DNA from 2 places in the Paenibacillus sp. OAS669 genome. Region 2 is predicted to be linked to the other one. Evidence: riboswitches for the same ligand, from Rfam matches in the RefSeq annotation. Region 2 holds a riboswitch; the other holds the start of a gene.

Region 1 (11,409 bases), on a different contig from region 2:
TCTCAGGATGCTGCGAACGGTGTAGAGGAGACCCTGCTGTGGATCGGTTTTCCGGACGGCACGTCCGAGCTGGTGGTATCGGCCCAGACGACACAGCCTGAAGGCTTCACCCTCATCCAATCAGTCCAGCAGAGACTGGCAGACAGCCTCGCTTTCCTGCATATCAAGCCGCAATGGAACGTCATGATCCAGGGCAATGCATCAGAGGAATACTCTATCGACGCTTCCCCTTTGCAGGATTGGGTACAGAAACGGCTGGAGGCCCACAAGGTAGAGCAGTACGAAGATGCAGGCAGCACCAGCGTAACTTATTATTCTCCCAAGTTTAAGGAGCATATTAACAACGGCAAGCAGGAGATGAATCTTCAGGTCGCCGTCCACCGCAGCTCCATAACGCACCAGAACCGGATTACTATAGGCATTCCGGCTATCACCATAGAATACTAGTCTTGAAGCCCTTATCCCGGTTCCTTATTCAGGAAAATCCTTCTTAGTGAATTGTTCTTTCTGCTCATTTCATGTACACTCACATAAGTACGTATGTTTGGTATAACCGGACATGGACGATGCAAAAATGACGATACATAAAGGATACGATTCTAATGATGAACCCCGTTTACTATAAAAGGCCGTTCGGCGCAAACAGCAAGAAAGTCCCTTTTGCCGCTATCGCTCCGGCCAAGACAAGCAAGGACCTGGTATCCGATGATGAGTCGGATGCTTTTTATTTCCGCGCTCTGGAGAGCCGCGGCATCGCCCTGAACGCCCGGCAAATTCAGGCGGTGCGGCATTTTGAAGGCCCCATTCTGACGCTCGCCGGCGCCGGTTCGGGTAAAACCTCCGTGCTGGTGGCGCGCACAGGCTATCTGCTCTCCGTCCGTCATGTGCAGCCGGCTCACATTCTGCTTGTTACCTTCTCGAGCAAAGCGGCTGCAGAGATGAAGCAGCGGATTGCACAGCTGCCGGGGATCACAAGCCGAATGGCCCAGGAGGTACAGGCGCGTACGTTCCATTCCTTCTTCCTGCTGCTGCTGCGCAAGCAGGGCTACACGCAGGAGATATTCAGCGAGACGCGCTACCAGCATATTGTATTGAAGCGATTGCTGCGCGAACGCGGGCTTCAAGACGATTATGAGCCCGAGACGGTGCTCTCCGCTCTCTCGGCGTACAAAATGAATATGACCGACCTGAACGATTTGCCTGAACGCACACCCGACGAAGCCAACCTGAAGCGCATCTTCCTGCAATATGAGCAGTGGAAGGCCTCTAATAACAAGATGGATTTCGATGATATTTTGGTTTATGCGCATCAGCTGCTGAAGGAATCTCCCTCCCTTCTGTCGTCGCTGCAAAATCGTTTCCGGTACATCATGAACGACGAATTTCAGGACACCAACAAGCTGCAGTACGAGCTGGTTCGCATTATCGCGGCTCCGCACAACCATCTGATGGTGGTCGGAGACGACGACCAGACGATCTACACGTTCCAGGGCGCGAACCACGAATTCATCCTTCAATTTCATAAGGAATATCCGGGAGCCAGAACGATCACGCTCGATATCAATTACCGTTCGACCTCGAGCATCGTCGGATTAGGCAATGAAGTGATTCGGCACAATACGCGGCGCAAGAGCAAGACGCTGCAGGCAACGAGGCAAAGCCCGATGCTTCCCCAATATATCCGGCCGGGAGATACGGATGAGGAGGCTCAGGCCGTACTGAGCCGTATCCGGCAGGACGTGGAGCAAGGAATCCGCACCTACAGCGACTTTGCCATCCTGTACCGAACGGCAAGCAGCAGCCGGGCGATGCTGGAGGAGCTCGTCATTCAAGGCATTCCGTTCGTTCACTACGGAAGCGTCGATGTGTTCTACGACCAGTGGATGGTCAGACCGGTCATTGATCATTTGCGGCTCGGCTTGAACCGCCGCGACTTTGAGGCACTGGCGGGCATTCTGCAGACGCTGTATTTGAGCCGCGACAAATGCATGGATTACATTCTTCACTGCGAAGGCATCCAGCCTAAGAAGGGGCCGATGATTCATCTGATGACCTTCCCTGATTTGAAGGATTATCAGAAGGAAAAGGTCAAGGAGCGCATCGAGCTGATCCGGGTCCTTGCCGATATGAAGCCTCTGGAGGCCATTCAGGAAATTCGCCGCAGGTTCTACGATGTTTTCCTGGAGACCGCCGACGGGCGGACGTTGACTCCGCATAAGGAGCTGCTGAAGGAGACGCTGGATGAGCTGGAGGCATCGGCCAAACGATTCAACACGGTTGAGGAATTCGTGAAGCATATCGATCACATGACCGAGATGCATCAGGCCATGGAGCAGATGCGCGGCAATCCCGGCGCCGATACGGTCACCTTAATGACCATCCATAAGGCCAAGGGGCTTGAATTCCCCGTCGTCTTTGCCATAGGGTTATCCGAAGGCATACTGCCCCACAGCTCGGCAGTGGAGGCAGGCGCCGTGACGAAGGGGGATAAGAGAACAAGGCAGCAAATCCAGGAGGAAGCCTTGGCCGCACTGGAGGAAGAACGGCGGCTTGCCTATGTAGCGATAACCCGGGCCAAGGAGGAGCTCATCGTGAGCTCCCCTGCGTATTACCGCGGGAAGAAAGCGAACGTGTCGCGCTTTATACTGGCGCCGTTCACGGAGGCTTCATCGGCCCCGGGCGATGCCGCGCGGAAGGCGGGAGCCTCTTCTTCGGCGGCACAGTCGGCCTCTGGTGCCGGCAATACAAGCCGCGGCTATGCGCCGAAGCCGAAGGCGGAGCACGCCTCCGCTCCGAGGAAGCTTCACATGGTCCCTGCGTGGCTCTGCACCAGCGGCAGCTGCCCCGCCTGGGCACGGATCAGCAGCGCTAAGGAAAGCAAGCTCGAGAGCAAGGCTTGCCCGTTATGCCAGTCTCCGATGGAACGGGGGAGTAAAGAGGTGCCGGTATAGCGTTGGTTCGAGCCTTGCTGCGGAACACCGAACTCGATCGGCCGCCTTGCGACGCAGTGGAGCCCGCCTCGGCCTCATGCGTGTTGGACGCCCTGGGACGAACCCGCTCCGACGCCCCGCTGTGATAAAGGAATCCATCGTGAAAGCGCCGATGCAGCTTAGCATTTTAGCATTAATGGGAATTCTTGCGCGGATTTCTATTCCGTCTTATAATCCTCAAAAAACGGAATAAAGGAGGATAGGATGATGCGCAAGCTTCAACGATACAGCATGATAGCGGCGGGTACGCTCGTCGTCGCGCTCGGCTTCAACTGGTTCTTGAGCCCGAACCATATCGCCTCCGGCGGCTTATCAGGCACTTCCATTCTGCTTGGAAGCCTTTGGAACACGGATTCAATGATCATTTTGTGGGCAGGCAGCTTTCTCCTTCTGCTGCTCAGCGCGTTCGTTCTGGGCTTTCGTTCCCTTGCAGCCTCCGTGACTGGCTCGATCCTGATGCCATTCTTCGTGCTGCTCACGCATTCCTTGCGTCCGCTGACCGATAATCCCCTGCTGGCCGCCATCTATGGCGGCGTAATGACGGGAGTGGGACTCAGCATCGTCTTTCGGGCCCACGGCAATACGGGAGGCTTTACGCTGCTGGCGCAAATGCTTCACAAGTGGCTTGGCGTCAAGCCTAGCCAGGCCATCATGGCGATGGACTCCGTGGTCGTCATCTCCGCAGGAATACTGATGGCCCCAGAGAAGGCTTTGTACGCGCTGGTCAGCGTATTCGTGACACGCAAGGCCATGGACATGGTGCTGAAGCTGCAAAAAAGCTCCAAGGTCGCCTATATCATTACATCCCGGGAGTACGAACAGGCGCTCAGCAAGGCCGTGCTGGAGGATTTGGACCGCGGCATGACCAAGCTGTCCGGCACCGGAGGATACACCGACGATCACCGCGTGATCATGATGGTCGTACTGGCGGCCGATAAAGCGCGCAAGCTAAAGCTGCTTGTACAGGCCCTGGACCCCCATGCTTTTATCGTCTTTACCGAAGCCGATGACGTGGCTGGAGAAGGCTTCAACCAGGAATTGGAGACAACCCGCTTATGGAAGCGTGCATCGGAATCGCCCGTCCGGCTGTAGCCATTCTATCGTCGCATTAAAAACACCGGTATCGGTCAAGCTGCGGGCAATCATCGCTCTGTAATAATCAGGGACCCGTTCATCGGTAGACAACGTGGACAGTTCCACCCATTCGGGGACATGCTTCTCCGGCTCCAGAACGGCCAGTTCCCCTTCCAGGCACGTGCTGACAAAGAACATAGTGACGGCATGATCTTTATTCGTATGATTGATGTACGATACGATCCCCCGCAGCTTCGGATTCGATATGGTGAGACCCGTCTCTTCCCTCATTTCGCGAATACAAGCCTGCTCTAACGTTTCATGCAGCTCCACCCCTCCGCCCGGCGGGGTCAGCTGATTGTAATTGAAATAGGAGCGGATTCGTTTCTTCATCAACACAATACTGCTCTCCCTTACGCCGATGCAGGCCACTCTGACTCGAATAGACATAGAACTCTCTCCTTTGAATTCCTATACAACGAAGAACCCCCTTCCAATGAAAGGGGGCTAATGTCGATTCGACGGTTTCCTTCCCTCTCATCTATCGAGGCAGTCATCGCCTCGCAGGAATTTGCACCGTGCTTGCCGTTGACAAGCCGGTTGCCGCGGGTTCATCGGGCCAGTCCCTCCGCCGAACTCTGGATAAGAGAAGTGTTCAATTGCAGGTTTGATTATAATCCCATCGATCTATATTTGGCAATCATTTGAAATACTGGATACCCATCGCCTCACGGACCTCCAGCATCGTTTCCTTAGCTACAGCCCGCGCCTTCGCCGTTCCCGCCATCAGCATCTCATCTATGAAGCCCGGCTTGGCGGCCGCCTGCTGCCTGCGCTCCTGAATCGGCTCCAAGAGCTCGTTCATCGCAGAAATGATCAGCTTCTTGCAATCGGCGCAGCCGATGCGGCCCTTGGAGCAGCTCTCGCGGATCTCCTCCTTGCCCTCCGGACGGAATGCGGCATGATAGCCATACATCGGGCAAATCTCCGGATGCCCCGGGTCCTGCTTGTGGATGCGGCTAGGGTCGGTTTTCGCCTTCTTGATCTTGTCCGTCAGCTCCTCCTTCGACGAATCGAGATAGATCGCGTTGCCAAGACTCTTGCTCATCTTGCTGTTTCCGTCCAAGCCATCCAACCGCTCCCCTACGAGGGCTCTCGGCTCGACAAGCACCGGGGCGTACAAATCGTTAAAGCGCCGTACAATTTTGCGCGTCTGCTCGATGTGCGGGATTTGGTCTTCGCCGACAGGAATTAATGTCGCTTTGCAAAACGCGATATCCGCCGACTGGCTGACCGGATAACCCAGAAAGCCGTAATACATATCCTTGTACCCGCGTTCGTTCGCCTCCGTCTTAATCGTGGGATTATGCCGCAGCGAGTTGACTGTGACGAACATCGAGAAATAGACGGTCAGCTCGGCGATTTCCGGAATCATCGATTGAACGAACAGGGTCGCCTTCTCCGGATCAATGCCTACGGCGAGATAATCCATCGCTACATTCCTCAGGTTGTCTCGGATCAGCTGCGGGTTGTCAAAATGCGTCGTCAATGCCTGCACATCCGCAAGCAAAATAAAGGTTTCATATTGATGCTGCAGCTCCACCCGATTTTTCAAGCTTCCGACGTAATGGCCAAGGTGCAGCTTGCCGGTAATGCGATCTCCTGTTAATACACGTTCTTTCATGGAACATCCTCCTCAAAGTTACATAATGGTAGTTGTTTAATAATTGATCGTTACTGCGCCACCACCAGCCGTCTTCCATGGCCATCACCCCCTTTAAAAAATATAGATGAACCGGCATAGCATCGATGCTGCCCGTTTCTGAAACAGTGAGAACAACAAAAAAACTTCGTCCTAAAAAGGACGAAGTTGAATTCGCGGTACCACCTTCATTAGCCTGCCTCTAAGCAGACTCGCTCTACAGGTACGGAGGCGCAGCAGCCCTTTTTCGAGAGCTCTTCCTCGATACCCTGTCTCTTGTAACGGTGAGACATCCGCTTCACCTACCGGCCGTAAGCCTTCAGATCCGCACTCCGAAGCCCATTCAACGCTGCACCGACACGGATTCGCACCACCCATCCGCTCTCTGAAGTCTTTAGCTTCGTCTACTCTTCTTCATCATCGTGAACTATTCATTTGATCCAGTATAGCACACTCGATTTGTAAAATCATTACAAATATTCGCCAGCTACCCTTTCAGGATGCTCTCGATAGCGGCAAGCTCCTCTTCGCTGAAGCTCAGGTTGCTTAAGCCCGCCACCGCATCTTCAATCTGGCTCACCTTGCTCGCGCCGATCAATGCGGAGGTCACTCGACCACCCCTCAATACCCACGCAATAGCCATTTGCGACAGCTTTTGCCCGCGCTGCTTAGCCAGCTCGTCAAGACGACGGACTTTGCCCAGCATTTCATCCGTTAATTCCTCCGGCTTGAGGAATACGCTGGAGCCTGCGGCACGGGAATCCTGCGGAATGCCGTTCAAATAGCGGTCCGTCAAGATGCCTTTGAACAGAGGCGAATACGCGATGCTGCCAACTCCTTGCTCCTCCAGCACATCCAGCAGGCCGTCCTCGACCCAGCGATCCAGCATGGAATATCTAGGCTGATGGATGACCACCGGAGTTCCCATGCTCTTCAGAATCGCGATTGCTTCCTTCGCACGGTCCGCCCTGTAATTGGAGATCCCGACATACAGCGCCTTCCCTTGACGCACCAGCAGATCCAGCGCTCCCATCGTCTCTTCCAACGGCGTGTTGGCATCCGGACGGTGATGATAGAAGATATCGACATAATCCAGATTCATCCGCTTCAAGCTTTGATCAAGACTGGACACGATGTATTTTTTCGATCCGAAATCTCCGTAAGGTCCAGGCCACATGTGGTAGCCCGCTTTAGTGGAAATAATCATTTCATCGCGGTAACCGGCAAAGTCGGCCTGCAGCATTTTGCCGAAGTTTTCCTCCGCGCTTCCCGGCGGCGGCCCGTAGTTGTTCGCCAGGTCAAAGTGCGTGATGCCCAGGTCGAACGCACGTCGTACCATAGCTCTGCCGTTCTCGTAAGAATCGTGGCCTCCGAAGTTATGCCAAAGACCCAGGGATACGGCCGGAAGCATGAGTCCGGATGTGCCGCATCGGTTGTATACCATCGTATCGTATCTTTCATTGCTAGGGATATAGCTCATTGTTTCTCCTCCTTGAGAGTTCTATGAGAAATGCTTGTTCCTTGATCGTGGGACTCCTTAACCGCAGGATATCCTATCTTGTGTCAAAAAAACTCATCGTTCACAGCCTGTCTGACGAAGAGACAGCTCCCTTCATACAATCGTCCAGCCTACTTCCATTCTATATCGGGGGACAAGCATTCCATATGTCAGCATGAGTTCTTTATATGGTATAATGTCTCACAGTAAACATCGTACCTTACGACGGAGGCTGCATATGGGCTATCACGACTACAGATTTCATTCCGACCACTCGATCCGCACTATAGAATTAAAACTTTTTTATTCCGGATTCGAGCACTGCTCGCCGGGGCACTCCTGGGGACCGGCGCTGAAGGACCATTACAAAATATTGTATGTACATAGCGGCCAAGGCATTTACCGTGCCGGTGACCATACCTACCGTTTGGGCTCGGGAGACGTCTTCCTGCTGACTCCTGATGCCGTAGCCTACTACCGCGCCGATGATCAGGACCCGTGGACCTACTCCTGGATCGCCTTTAACGGGCTAAACGCCGAGCTGTACTTACGCCGCGCCCATTTATCTGTGGAGCATCCCGTCTCCCATTGCACCCGGAAGGAAGCGCTTGAAGCCTGCTTTCAGCAGGTTTACGAGGCCAGCAAAATGAGCAGCACCCGCGATACCCGAATGTTAAGCGCTTTATACGGCTTTTTATCCGTACTGATTGAAGAGGCCGAGTGCAAGCACCCTGAAGCCAAGCAGGACAACACGCAGGACTTGTATGTCAAAAAAGCCATCGAATTCGTTCACAACAATTATTCCCAAGCTATCACGATCAGTGAAATAGCGGATTGGATCGGACTGGAGCGCAAATACATGTCCAAGCTGTTTAAGGCCGCCACAGGGCTGACTCCGCAGGATTACCTGATCCATTTTCGAATCAGCAAAGCATGCGAGTTAATGAGCAATCCTTCGCTGTCCATCGGTGAGATCGCTTATTCCGTAGGCTATAAGGACCAGCTGTTATTTTCCAAAATGTTCAAAAAGCTAAAAAAACAGTCTCCCAGCGAATATCGCAGATCCTCCTGATTCTAATTAGGACCTTATAACCAAATTTTGCGAAGTATCTGTCGAATTTTGGAAGGGATTAGTTCTCCAGTAGCGAATAGTAGTAGGACAACATTCAATAACTGGAGGATTATGTCATGCTGAAGCCTTTTGTCAAACCGCTTGTGGCTGCCGTATTGCTGTCACAGATTCCTCTGCCGGCTCTTCCCGGCGGTGCTTACATAGCAGAAGCCTCATCGGTAACAGGGGCAACCTATCAAACGTCCAAATATACCCGGCTCTCGCCCGGAGTCTCCGAGATGACCATGACGTTAAATACGGTCTATACAACCTACTACTATGCGCTCGGCGAGCCGGGCGTATCCGCCGAAGTGTCGGCATTATGCACCTATTCGATAGCCGATACGAAGGTGGCCACCGTCAATTCCCGCGGAGTCGTCACGGCAGTAGGTCCAGGGACCACCGTGTTGACGATCCGTTACAACGATTTGACCGCCTCCATTCCGGTTACAGTCGAGAACATCACGCCGCAGGAGCAGAAGCAACAGCAGCAGACAACGGTCAGCAACCCGGTGGTCAACGAGCCTGTCGTACCTACCTCTACCCTCGACGTGTACTCCGGAATCGATATGTCCCGGCTTTCCACACATCGTCAAGCCTCGCTGGAGCTCATAAATAAGCTTAGACGGGCCGTAGGCGTACCGGCGGTTTCTATTAACGAGAATTTGAACAAGGCATCGCAGGCCCATGCCAATTATCAGGAGATCGATAAAAAGATGGGGCACACCGAGGAACAGGGCAAACCGGGCTTCTCCGGCGCCGGTCCCTGGGATCGCGCCAAAGCCTTCGGATATGCGTCTGCAGGCGGGGTCGGCGAGACCGTAGCCTCCACCGGCACATCTCCGTCAGGAGCGGCCCAGGTGCTGATCGACGCTCCGTTTCACCGGATCATTCTGCTGATGCCATCGTTCCGCGAGGTTGGGATAGGCGTCTCTAACGGCTATACCGTTATTAACCCGGGTACCAAGGAGTACACGTACAACGCCCAGAACTATAAGCCTGTGTACTATCCTTACAACGGCCAGACCGGGGTCCCCTCCTACTGGCATGCTTATGAAACCCCTAATCCGCTGCAATATTACGGCAAAAACGGGGCCAAGGTCGGCTATCCGATCTCCGTCAGCACCACGTCGGGAGGCAAGCTTAGTCACTTGAGCGCACAAATTAGCGATGCCTCCGGCAATCAAGTCGACTATTATTTGGTGGATTCCAAGCACTCGGGCAATGAGAATGCGATTTTGTACATCCCCAAAGAGCCTCTTAAGCCGAATACCGCCTATACGGTAACGGTCCGTTATCAAGCGAGCAACCTTATGGAGAACTCTGCTTCAACGGAGGAACAGCAAACCTGGAGCTTTACGACTCAAGGCGATGCCATAGATTCATTGGTTCCGAACGGCTCCTATCCTACCTCCGTCGAAGTAGGCGGCACGATCAAGGTTCCCGGCTTTTCGGCCAACTACATGAGCGGAACGAAAACCGACGTGTCCTCATCCGTACAATACACGTCGGATTCAGATCATGTCGTGATCCAAAACGGCATCATTCAAGGGATAAAAGCCGGCTCTGCCAAGATTACGGCGAGCTTCGGAGGCAAGGATTTCAGCTATACGGTGCATATCAAAGAAAAGTCCGCCGCAGCTGCCGACGGTGTCGTCCAGGTTTCACCGCCTGTGCAGTCCCGGGATTCCTTCCGGGATATCGGCTCGCATTGGGCGAAAGCCTCGATTGAATGGGCCCGGCAGTACCAAGTCGTCGACGGCTATTCCGATGGAACGTTCCGCCCCGACGGACAAGTGACCGAGGCCGAGTTTCTGGCTATGCTGTTCCGGATGTATCCGGGCAGCGTTCAAGACTTGCAGGCTCAGGCGGATTCCGGCAGCTGGAGCGATAAGTTCTATGAGTACGCACGGTATTTCCGGCTAGGCCTTAGTGGAGACTCACGCGACCAAGCGATTCAGCGGGTTCAAGTCGCCTGGATTATCGGGGGCTTGAATGGCAAGCATTATGCGGATGACCAGGATGCCATTCGTTACCTGCTCAGCAGCGGCTATTCTGAGGGTAAGACGGCGGCGACGGTGGAGGGGTATGGCGGCAGCGATCCGTTAACCAGAGCCGAAGCGCTGCAATTTTTGCGAAATCTTCAGGACAAAGGGTTCACTCAGCTGCTGAAGAAGCCTGAAACGCCCACCGTCAACTAATAGACGGAGTTCATTTACCAGCGTTGAAATAGCAAGTCCGGCAGGTTAGGCGGCAGCGATCCATTACCGCTTTGATTCCAAGACGAGCCATCCGTTGGCTCGTCTTCTTGCTGTTTCCGATGTTTCGCTACTCCATTGGAAGCGACAACTGCGTTGGCCCCAGCATATGAAGCCGATTCAATTGCTTAGCCATATAATCGGCCGAATAAGGCATGTCATGCTCCAGCCAATGCTTCATAATTCCGATATGAGCTGACGTCGCATAACGGATTATGAGCTCCCTCGGGAGAGAGAGCCTGCGTTCATCAGGCTGTGCCAGCGCCTGTCTTGCAAACAGCGCTTCCTGAATCACTTGCTCCATGCGACCGGCAAAGCCGGGAACCCCGTTCGGCCCCAGCATTACTTTATAGAACGGGGCGTGGGCAGCCAAATGCTCAAACTGCCGGACAAAGGATACGGGAGGAACCTCTGTGCTCATCTGCAATTGTTGGGCCGAAAAATGGTCGGGCAGCTGCATCGTCTGCTTCAGCTCCTCCAGCATCCCATCCACCAGACTCCTCAACAAAGCGTATTTGTCCTCATAATGCAAATAAAACGTAGCTCGGTTAATCATCGCACGAGACGTGATATCCCGAACCGTCGTCCGATCAAAGCCCTGCTCCTTCATCAGCGAGATCAGCGCATCCCGAATACATTGCAGCGTGCGCTGAACCCGAAGATCCGTCGTTTCCTTCATCGACATGATATCCTCCTTCTGTCTAACATGATCATTTTATACAACACTTCACCGGATTAGTGTTACAAATGCTGCATCCCGGCTGTTATTGTTGGTT
Region 2 (11,409 bases):
AGCACCGCACCGATGGAGTTATGCAGGAACGCCATTTGCTCGGACAGCTCCTTGCCTTTGGTCACGATCAGGCCTGCAAGCACGTCGTTATGCCCACCCAAATATTTGGTCGCACTGTGTATGACGATATCGGCTCCGAGCTCGATCGGACGCTGGAAGAACGGCGTCAGCAGCGTATTGTCCACGATCAACAGGATGCCCTTCTTCTTGGCCCAGCTGCATACGAGCTCGAGATCGGTAATCATCATGAGCGGATTCGTAGGCGTTTCGATCAGCACGGCCTTCGTGTTGGAGCGATAATTCGACTCCAACGCATCCAGATCATTCGTATCCACATAGGTAGCGGTGACGCCAAAACGGGACATGATCTTCTCCAGCAAACGGTAGGTTCCTCCATACAGATCCAGGGATACGATCAAATGATCGCCTTGGCTGAACAAGGCAAAAATCGTTTGCAGCGCGGCCATACCGGAGCTGCAGGCGAATCCAGCATCGCCGGACTCGAGCTCGGCAATCGCATCCTCAAGCACCTTGCGTGTCGGGCTTTTCGTGCGCGCATAGTCAAAGCCTGTGCTTTGCCCCAGCTTCGGGTGACGGAAGGCGGTCGATTGGTAGATCGGGAAGCTGACCGCTCCCGTAACCGGCTCCTCCTGAGAACCGATCTGTGCTAATCGGCTCTCTATTTTTAACGGGTTATTTTGTTCGCTCATATACAGTACTCCTCCTTGTGCAGATCAAACGGCGTCTCTTGATATACATAATAGTTCAACCAATTGGAAAACAACAGGTTCGCATGCGCTCTCCACGATACGAGCGGCGGTTTGGACGGATCGTCATTCGGGTAATAATTTTTCGGAACGGCGACCTCCATGCCCTTGTTCACGTCGCGGTCGTACTCGTATTTCAGTGTACACGCATCGTATTCTGAATGTCCGGTTACGAAAATTTGCCTGCCATCCTTCGTTCCGACAATGTATACGCCTGCCTCCGGAGATTCGGACCAAATTTCAAGCTCCGGATGCTTCTCAATATCTTCCTTGCGCACTTCGGTATGGCGGGATTGAGGCACGAAGAACAATTCATCAAAGCCGCGAAGCAGCTTCACGTTCTGGGCACTTACAATATGCGTGAACACACCGAACATTTTTTGCTCCAACGGATATTTAGGAACGCTGAAGTGGTGGTACAAGCCAGCTTGAGCCGCCCAGCATATATGCAAGGTGGACGTGACATGATCACGGCTCCAATCCATGATTTGCTTCAGCTCTTCCCAATAGTTCACATCCTCAAAATCCAGCTGCTCTACCGGCGCTCCTGTAATGATGAGCCCGTCGAATCTTTCGTTGCGCACATCATCAAAGGTTTTATAAAACTGCTCCAGATGCTCGGCGGATGTATTCTTCGACGTATGTGTCTTGGGATGCAGCAGCACGAACTCCACCTGCAGCGGGGTATTGCCGATCAGACGCAAAATTTGAGTCTCCGTCGTTTCTTTGGTAGGCATCAAATTTAATATGGCAATTCTCAACGGACGAATATCTTGGTGGAAAGCCACCGTTTCATCCATGACGAAAATGTTCTCGTTCAACAAAATTTCTTTTGCGGGTAAATGATCGGGAATTTTAATAGGCATAGGTCAATCACTCCTTTTTGATAGGTGTTACATTCATTTAAGCTTGGAAACTCCAGCAAAAAGGCACAAAAAAGGCCTTTTTCGCGCGCACGAGAAAGGCCTTGTTCATTCAACAATGTCCTCTCTCATCTCTCAGAAGCTTATCGCTTCCGCAAGATTTAGCACCGTGCACACCTACATTCGCGCCGAATAAGCGTGAATGCCGAAAGGTCTGTCGGTTGCCGGGTATCATCGGGCTAGTCCCTCCACCTGCTCTTGATAAGAGTTGCAACTTGATTTATGAAGTTGTTTATAGTCCTACTGTATACGAAAACGACGGCAACGTCAAGAAGGGAAAAATAATAACGTTTCGTAAAGCTGCCGTTCCTATTATGCCGACACCATTGCCGTGGAATCGCATAATGTAACATAGACCTGAAAAACGATGAAAATCGTTCAATTTCACCTTGATGCATAATGAATGAACAGTTATACTAGACAAGTAATTCGACAACACTAGCAAAGGGGTGCACCAAACGAATGGACGGAGACCCGAGGAGTAGTATCTGCGTTCAACAACAACTGAATATTTCGTTTGGAATGCTGACGGCTTACGCCGTTGATTTCGATGCGCCGGTTTATCCTTTGTCTGATGATCATTATAACCATAAGGCTTAGCTTTATCCTGCCCAAGTACGCAGGTAAAGGGTGCCGTCACGTGAATCAACGACGTTTCTTCCGTTTGTATTCCTCACGATCAATTGAAAGGTTTGGCCTCCGGTTCCTGTCTTAAAGGAACGGACGGCGAACTACGTGAAGGGGTGGAGCAAATGAAAGCACGTTTGGTTCAGGACGGCATTTTTACATTAATTGAAGACATTACCCAAACGATAGAACCGCCGGAGCACGGGTTTTATTGGATCGACGCCGATGTCGATGATTTGACGATTTTACAGCCCTTATTTCATCTTCATGAATTAGCGGTGGAAGATTGCTTGACGGAAGAAGAGCAGCGACCAAAGATCGAGCTGTATGACAAGCATTATTTCATTGTGGTTAACAGCATCCGGTTTGATGATGAAGAAATTTTCCTCAGATCCCTCAATATCTTTTTGGGCCAGCATTATATCATTACGGTTACGCGCCAAAAAATCAACGAGCTTCGCATCCTGAAGCCGGTGCTCTGGGAAGAGGAAGTCAACGCTCCTGACCGGTTCCTATATCATCTCATAGACCTTGTTGTCGATAACTATACGTATGTAGGTGACCGGATTGAAGTGAAGATCGAGAAGCTCGAAGAAGATATCCTCATGAATACGAAAAAATCGCATCTGAACGAGATTATCGGTCTTCGAAGTGAAATATTGTGGCTCAAAAAAGTTCTTGTTCCACAAAAAGAAGTTATCAATACGCTGAATAAAAAAGAATTGCGGCTCATTAGCGATCCGCTGAAAAAATATTTCGGAGACATCTATGAAAATGCTGTAAAAATTTCGGAAACGTTCGATACGTTCCGCGATTTGATGGGCAACTTGCGAGAGGCTTACCAGTCGAGTCTGTCGAATCGCGCCAACGAAATTATGCGCATCTTTACTGCGTTGACAACAATTTTCATGCCGCTGACGTTCATTACCGGGATTTACGGGATGAACTTCGAGCATATTCCAGGCATTCACTGGGAGTACGGCGGTGTAGCCGCTGTGATCTTTATGTTCATTATTGGCATTTCGATGTTTGTTCTGTTTCGCAAAAAGGGTTGGCTGTAACTTCATTTCGCGATTATCCTGCCTTGGCCGATGAGTTGGTCGGGGCAGGATTTTTTTACATTCTAATATCCATCATTCAAGGATTCTCAACAACCTTATCCCGTTTTACAGGGTTTATTTTATTCCTGTTTCAACCGGACAGCACCTCGTGTAATAGTAAGCATCCTGATAAAGTCGAGGTGAAGGTTATGTTCGGCAAAATATTACTGGCCTATGACGGCTCGGAAACAGCTAAAAACGCACTGGAGCAAGCTATGGAATTGAAGCTGATGCTCCCCGATTCCATCCTCGAAATTGTCCATGTGGCCCAGCTGCAAAACGTTATTGTAGGTGATGCCTTCATCACCAGCAGCGCCGTGATCCAAGATGAGCTGCATGATGCTGCGGAGGCTGTATTGGATGAAGCAAGAAGACGGATCTCTCACCTGGGTCTTGCCACAACGACCCTCTTGGAAGGCGGGACTCCCGCCCAAATGATTCTGGACTATGCAAACGACCAGCTGTTCGATCTTATCATTGTCGGAAGCCGCGGTCTCGGCACCTTTAAGGAGCTTCTTCTCGGAAGCGTCAGCTATGAGATTGTACAGCATGCCACCATACCCGTACTGGTAGTGAAATAGACTATAGTCCTGAGCTTGCCAACATCAGTTAAACCATCATCTTCGGACCCAGCCACAGCGGGGAAGCTTTAGCAAAGGTTATTCACAATACTCTTGAAGCTTCCCCATGGCCGGCAAATGAGTCCTTGGTACCTATTCGTGTATATACCGATTACCCTGCCGCCGGTTTGGCATTCTGAACCCTTCTGAATTTAATCCGCAGCAGCCGAAGCCATTCATAAATGGTATCCATCTGCTTGCTATCGAGCTCTTCCTGTTTATACAGCGTTTGAAGCACAGGCTTTAAGTACCGGTCCCCTTGAAGCTCAAAGGCCGACCAAGCCAAATGCAGCTCCTCCTCCGGAATCGGATGAAGCAGCGTCTCAATGTAAGCATCCAGCTCGTATCCATCCCGATCCAGCTCCTCGATCCACATAACAAGCTCTTTTCGCTGCAGCTTCGTTGCATCCTGAAGCATCTCCAGACTATCTCCGCGTGAAACGGCTTCCAGCAGCCTGCTTTTCATTTCCCGTTTGTGCTGCTCTGCCTGGCTTTTCCGCTCTTGCTCTCTCTGCTGCCAATTTTGAAACTCCAGCAGGTCAACCTGTTCCTCCACCCAGTGAAGCGGAAACGTCGTGCTGCGCGGATATTCCATCGTATACTGAAGCAGCTCCTCCCCGTAGAGCGCCGCTTTATTGGGCCCTAAGCCGGGAAGCTGAACAAGCTCCTCCGTCGTTTGCGGCAAAAAGGCACATATCATCCGAAGGAGACGGTTGGTTGCAATGAGAAACGGCGATTTGCCCTCCTTGCTTGCCTGCTTCAGCCTCCACTGCCTGAGCTCTTCATAGAGCTTCTCGTTAGAGTGCTCTTCGCTGTAGTAATGCAGCAGCTGCGCGTACCTGGACTTGCTTCCCAAAGTCGGGGCTTCAGCAAACCATCCGGTACCAAGCATCGGTTTGAATCCTTCCTGCTGCTTCACCAGCAGCTGTCTGCGAACGGTTAATTGCAATTCCTCCCAGCTGGGTCCTTCATACCATGTTTCCTGAATGAGCTTCCCATCCTCCTTCGTCTCCTGCCACCCGGAATACCATTGTCCTTTGCTTTCACCGACGGAAACCTGTGCGCTCCGGGCACGCCCTTCCCCTACTTGCTTTTCCATACTGTTCAGAAATAAAAGCTTCATACAATTCCTCCTTAAATCTATTATTCCAAACGCAAAAAAGCACCACTTCCTCCATAAATAACATGGAAAAAGAGGTGCTTCCTCAGCGCTTTGAAATTATTTCCATTATATCATAGACCGCGGCACAAATCAATGGCGCATAGCCCAAGTGTTGTGCAGGGCATTCTAATTAGCAAACTTCCACTAAAGGAGTGAAAGGGTATGAGTCAAGCCGAAGAACAAAAAGGCGGCTTCCTCGAAGAGGACCGGCATAAATACACGGATCTCGAGACCGTCGAATCGCAAAGAAACGATCTAACGGCCGAAGAGTTCCCTGAAGGTCCTTATGGAGCCGACCTGCATGAAGCTACATCAGAGAAAAGCTCGCCATGGCGCATTGACCAGCATCCGCCTAACACGTATACGTATGAGAACCGTGAGCTCCATGCCGGAATATCCAGAGACTATCCGGGCTCTCATCCTACCCATGCTTATGTTGACGGCGATGAGGAGCATGGCTTGCAGGAGGAATAATTGCCGACCTTCCCGAGTCTATGAGAACCATGTTTTGGTATGGAGGTTCTTAAAAAGCCTGGGATGCTAACAGGTTTGCTTTCTGAGCAATCAAAAAAGGCAGGGAGGAGAATATCCTCTCTGCCTTCATCTGATTTAGTCCAATAATATGAATTAAACCTTCATAACTCCGCCTGTGCTTGCATTGGTAACGAGCTTGGAATAACGAGCCAGATAGCCTGTCGTTACTTTTGGCTCGAAGCCTTTCCAGTTCGCTCTGCGTTTCTCGAATTCTTCGTCGGAAATTTGCAGCTGAATGGTACGATTTTCCAAATCCAGCTCGATGATATCTCCGTCTTCTACGAATGCGATAGGTCCGCCTTCAGCCGCTTCCGGAGAGATGTGACCGATACTGATACCGCGGGATGCACCCGAGAAGCGTCCGTCAGTGATAAGACCAACCTTCGCACCAAGGCCCATACCTACGATTTGGGAAGTAGGAGCCAGCATTTCCGGCATACCAGGGCCGCCCTTAGGGCCTTCATAACGGATAACGACAACGTGACCTTCTTTGACATGGCCGTTAGCAATACCATAAAGCGCATCCTCTTGGGAATCGAAGCAAATAGCAGGACCTTTATGATAGCCGCCTACGGATTTATCAACCGCACCCACTTTAATGATGGAGCCTTTTGGAGCCAGGTTACCGAATAATACAGCCAGACCGCCGCGCTCGGAGTGAGGGTTATCCAGCGGATGAATAACATCCTTGTCCAAAATCTCGCAGCCTTCTACGTTTTCGCGAAGCGTTTTGCCGGTTACGGTGATGCAGTCGCCGTTCAACGCGCCTGGTTTTTTGAGCAGTTCGTTAATGATCGCGCTCACGCCGCCGGCGTTGTGAACGTCTTCGATATGATAATCGGAAGCCGGAGCAATCTTCGCCAAGTGTGGAACACGGTTAGCGATTTCGTTGATCCGCTCGATTGGATATTCAAAGCCAGCTTCATGAGCCAAAGCCAATGTATGAAGAACTGTATTCGTGGAACCGCCCATAGCCATATCCAATGCAAAAGCATTGTCGATAGCTTCCATAGTAACGATATCACGAGGCTTAATATCTTTCTTGATCAGTTCCATCAATTGCGTAGCAGAACGTTTAACGAATTCTCTACGCTCTGGAGAGATCGCAAGAATCGTTCCGTTACCTGGAAGCGCAAGTCCAAGACCTTCTGCCAGGCAGTTCATCGAGTTGGCTGTGAACATACCGGAACATGAGCCGCAGGTAGGACAGCCGTATTGCTCGAGCTCAAGCAAGCTCTTCTCATCGATTTTGCCGACTTGGTAAGCGCCCACGCCTTCAAATACAGAGGTCAAGGAGATCGCACGGCCATCGCTGGTTCTGCCGGCTTTCATAGGTCCGCCGCTGACGAACATCGTAGGAATGTTCACGCGCAGTGCTCCCATCATCATCCCTGGTGTAATTTTGTCGCAGTTAGGAATACAGACCATACCGTCAAACCAGTGAGCAGATACTACAGTTTCAAGGGAATCTGCAATGATCTCACGGCTTGGCAGCGAGTAGCGCATACCGATGTGTCCCATGGCAATACCGTCATCTACGCCGATTGTATTAAATTCGAAAGGAACGCCGCCCGCTTCACGGATTGCATCTTTAACGATTTTACCAAATTCCTGCAGATGAACGTGACCCGGAACGATATCGATATAAGAGTTACAAACCGCGATGAACGGCTTGTCGAAATCTTCTTCCTTAACACCGGCTGCACGCAGCAAGCTGCGGTGCGGAGCACGATCGAAGCCTTTTTTAATCATGTCGCTTCTCATTTTCGGTTTGGACATATCTGGTGAGACCTCCTAGGTAAGTTTTGGCTGGTAAACAGACTTTTGTCGTTCTATCATTCTATAAATTCTATCATGTTTATGAAGAATTGAAAACGTAAAATGTTCTTATGCGAAATATTATGCTTGCCTTTTGCCCCCAGGCGTTTCTTCATGTATAATACAGGGTACAATTCGATGAAATGCGAGAACGGAGTGACGCTTACATGTCAGAACTGGATTACTTATATGATTCTACCGAGGAGACGACGACCCGCTTCGTCTGCTTTGTCGGAGAGTCCATGCGCCGCTTTGATTTGGCCATCACCAATACGAACCGTTTTTACGGCAAAAAGCTTGTAACAGACCTTCAATCCGGACGGACTGCGGTTATTGGACCGGATGATCTGGAGGAAGAAGGCTACCTGGAGCACGTATACAAAATTACGGAAGAGGAAGCTGTAGAGCTGACCCATTTCCTGTCCCAAGTCGTCGGAGCCATCAACTTCACCGATATTTAGACTTCAGCTCGAATAGAAAGACCGTCGAACAGCTGCTATCTGATACGCAGTGTCTGACGGTCTTTTTTTTGCATAGGCGCCATCCGGCATTTTACCGCTTGACCAGATCCTCGCGCACCGGGGTGAAGGAATCAAGCAGCGCGCTTGGCTCCAGCGCACGGCAGCCGTGCTTGGCTCCGCTAGGAATGAAGATGGTCTCTCCTTGCGAAATAACGTGCACAACGCCGTCTATGGTGAATTCCAGTTTTCCTTTCAGGCAGTAGGACAGCTGCTCGTGTGGATGGCTGTGCTGATACCCTTCCGCGTTCTCCTCAAAATGGACTTCCATCATCATAATGGTTTGGCCCGGCGCAAAAATTTTACGTTTCACGCCCGGCTCCGCATTTTCCCACACTCCGATATTGCTCATCCGTTAGTGCCTCCTCTGCTATTAGACGCTAATTCAGTCCTTGGTAACGTTTGCTAACATCATCTAGTATACCTGATCAGCGCCAGCTTTGGCTATCCTAACGCCCCAGCTGCTGGCGGATTCGCAAGGCGGGCTGCGGGTTGTTGACAGTCATCAGAAGGGACCCTGTGCCAAGCGCATACAGCACCTGCTGCTCCGTATCCGGGCAATAGCACCAGGGAAGAATCCCCTGCTGTTCATATTCCTGTACGCGCTGCGGAGTGAGCAGCTTCATGCTGATGCCGACCGCCCACATCTTGGATAAGGTCCCGCCGGCACCCGGCACATAATTGGACATGAGCTCCTCGGGGAAGCCCTGCGTCTTGAGCCCGTGATGGTCATGAATATGGGCCAGTACCTCGGCGTCGAAGCAAGTGAATACGCATCGGGGCAGGTACTCGTACCGCTTGAGAATCGCAATGGCTGCATCCGCCACTTCCTTCGCATCCTGGCTTGGCTTGATCTCTACATTCAACAGAATGTCCGGGTGCGATTGCATCAGCTCGCATAATTCCTCAAACGTCGGAATCTTGAGCCCCTCGAACAGGTTGCCGAACCATCCTCCTGCATCGAGCTGCTTAAGCTCCTCCAGCGTATAATCGCTTACCTTGCCCTTGCCGTTGGTCGTCCGGTCCACAGTAGCGTCATGAATGACCACCACCGCTTTGTCTTTGGAGAAGCGCAGGTCGAATTCCAGCATATCGACCCCCAGCTCAATAGCCCTTTGAAAGGAAAGCAGCGTATTCTCCGGGTAATCCGATTTCCATCCTCTATGTCCTGCTACAATGACCGATCGTTGATCTTGAAGGCGAGATATCATGGTTCTCTCCATTCCTTTCCGCATGGTATGTTTTTATTTCTTGAGCAGACGTTCCGTTTCCTTCTTGAACGTATCGAGCGTACTTTCGATATCCTTGTTGTCGTACATAATGGCTTGAATCGCTTTGAAAAACTCCTGCATATCCTGCGGCCAGGCTACATGCTTATTCGTATCGACCGCGTACTGCAGCTGATCATAGGCGACCTTGCGGTTAGGCTCTTTTTCCCACAATGCTTTCATTTGCGGCGACTCGACCATTTTTTTCGTAAACGGCAGGTAACCCGAATCCAGAATAAACTGCAGGCCTCCCTTGGGATCGGTCATCGCCCAGTTGATGAATTCCCAGGCGGCATCCTTGTTGGCGGAAGCGGACATTAATGCCAGGTTAGCTCCGCCGGTCGGAGTGGCATACACTTGATCCATCGGCAGGAATGCTGTCACATAGTCAAATTTGACATTATCCTTCAAGCTGCCGATCACACCCGTGGACTGGTACATCATGCCGATTTTTCCGCTTGTAAACATCTGATTGACGATATTGCCCGAATCCTGGGCCGGAGGATAATAGAGAGCGCCTGTATTTTGCAAATCCTTCAGAAATTTGAACGTCTTGACCCCTTCTCCGTTAGTGAAGCCTATAGAGGTGCCGGCATCATTGTAAAATTTCCCCTTGGCCTGGGAGATCATCGCTATCGGATACCATGTATCGTAAGGCATACTGAACCCGTAACGCTTAAATTCCCCGTTCTCCTTAATGACCAGTGCATTAGCCACCTTCTTCAAATCATCCCAGGTTTTCGGAATCGCGAGCCCTTTCTCGTCCAGCATCGTCTTGTTGACATGAAGAATCGGAGTGGAGCGGTTGAATGGCAGGGACACCAGCTTTTTGTTAAAAGTGGAATGGCCCATAAGCCCTTGAGGGAAATCGTCGACGTTCAGCTGCGACTTCTTCATATACGGCGTCATGTCCTCCAATACTTCCGCATCCGCAAACATTTGAACATAAGCGCGTTCAAGCATGGTGATATCGGGTCCTGTTTTGGCCGCAACCGCCTGCTGAAGCTTGGTTACCGTCTCGTCATAGGAGCCCTGGAACGTGCCCACCACTTCGATTTTGTCGTGGGTTTCATTAAACCGTTTGATCATCTCGTTGATGTAATCGCCGTTCTTCCCGCCCAGAGAGTGCCAGAACTGCACGGTTACTTTGCCTTGCGGAGCTCCCGAAGGATTAGAGGAAGCCTGCTCTGTCTTGTTATCCGAGCATCCCGCAAGAAGACCGGTCGTCATTGCCGCTGCCAGTAGCACGGCTGGAAATCTTTTGTTCATTGGAATATCCCCTTCTCTGCTCATTATTATTTGATACCGGAATGCACGAAAGCTTTGACAATCTGCTTGGATGCAAACATATACACGATGAGAATAGGAACGACCAGGACGACGTTGCCGGCCATAATGATATGCCAATTGCTGATCCCTTCCGTTTCCCTCAGCATGGCTATCCCCATCGTAAGCGGCCGGACGGATGCCGAATCGGTCATTACCAAGGGCCAGAAATAATCGTTCCAATGGCTGACGAAGCTGAACAGCGCAATCGTCGCAAGGGCCGGCATCGACATCGGGATCATGATCGAACGCATAATGCCGAGCTCACTGGCGTTATCCAGCCGTGCGGCTTCAATAAGCTCATGGGGGATCTGCATAAAATATTGACGGAGCAGGAAGATCCCGAAAGCATTGGACATGAACGGGATGATCTGGGGAAGCAGCGACTTGATAAGTCCTGCGTCCGCCAGCATCAAGTAAACCGGGATGAAGGTCACCTGCCCCGGTATCATGAACGCCAGCAAGACCATTCCGAACATCAGCGCATTTCCTTTGAACTTGTATTTGGCAAACGCATAAGCCGCCGGAATCATCACCGCCGATTGCAAGATGATAATGGAGAGCGTAATGATGATGGAGTTCTTCGCGTAGGTGGCGAACGGACCCGCGCTCATCGCCTGGACAAAGTTGATCCACTGGGGAACGGACGGAATCCAGGTCGGGGGAAACGTCAGCGTCTCCTCCAGCGTCTGTAATGCAGTCGAAATCATCCATAAGAAAGGGAAAATGAACATCAGCAGCATAAG

Evidence for each region. A riboswitch is a leader RNA that binds a small molecule or an ion and turns the genes downstream of it on or off. The one in region 2 is predicted to bind S-adenosylmethionine.
Region 1: it holds a riboswitch for S-adenosylmethionine, as region 2 does, so the genes downstream of both, GGC63_RS17120 (NUDIX domain-containing protein) here and metA (homoserine O-acetyltransferase MetA) in region 2, are expected to answer to the same signal.

Annotation. Positions count from the first base shown of each region.
Region 1 covers NZ_JADBDR010000007.1:143,315-154,723, forward strand. Annotated here, with positions in the region: gene GGC63_RS17105 (YwmB family TATA-box binding protein) at 1-447, shown strand, start outside; gene GGC63_RS17110 (UvrD-helicase domain-containing protein) at 603-2,951, shown strand; gene GGC63_RS17115 (YitT family protein) at 3,195-4,082, shown strand; gene GGC63_RS17120 (NUDIX domain-containing protein) at 4,044-4,514, opposite strand; SAM riboswitch class I at 4,599-4,713, opposite strand; gene trpS (tryptophan--tRNA ligase) at 4,765-5,748, opposite strand; T-box leader at 5,922-6,196, opposite strand; gene mgrA (L-glyceraldehyde 3-phosphate reductase) at 6,254-7,246, opposite strand; gene GGC63_RS17135 (AraC family transcriptional regulator) at 7,503-8,336, shown strand; gene GGC63_RS17140 (S-layer homology domain-containing protein) at 8,453-10,576, shown strand; gene GGC63_RS17145 (TetR/AcrR family transcriptional regulator) at 10,704-11,318, opposite strand.
Region 2 covers NZ_JADBDR010000001.1:1,138,716-1,150,124, forward strand. Annotated here, with positions in the region: gene GGC63_RS04585 (aminotransferase class I/II-fold pyridoxal phosphate-dependent enzyme) at 1-710, opposite strand, end outside; gene metA (homoserine O-acetyltransferase MetA) at 707-1,633, opposite strand; SAM riboswitch class I at 1,756-1,898, opposite strand; gene corA (magnesium/cobalt transporter CorA) at 2,443-3,378, shown strand; gene GGC63_RS04600 (universal stress protein) at 3,369-3,998, shown strand; gene GGC63_RS04605 (HRDC domain-containing protein) at 4,150-5,160, opposite strand; gene GGC63_RS04610 (hypothetical protein) at 5,362-5,673, shown strand; gene ilvD (dihydroxy-acid dehydratase) at 5,827-7,512, opposite strand; gene GGC63_RS04620 (DUF3055 domain-containing protein) at 7,719-8,012, shown strand; gene GGC63_RS04625 (cupin domain-containing protein) at 8,104-8,421, opposite strand; gene GGC63_RS04630 (glycerophosphodiester phosphodiesterase family protein) at 8,519-9,280, opposite strand; gene GGC63_RS04635 (ABC transporter substrate-binding protein) at 9,314-10,606, opposite strand; gene GGC63_RS04640 (carbohydrate ABC transporter permease) at 10,633-11,406, opposite strand.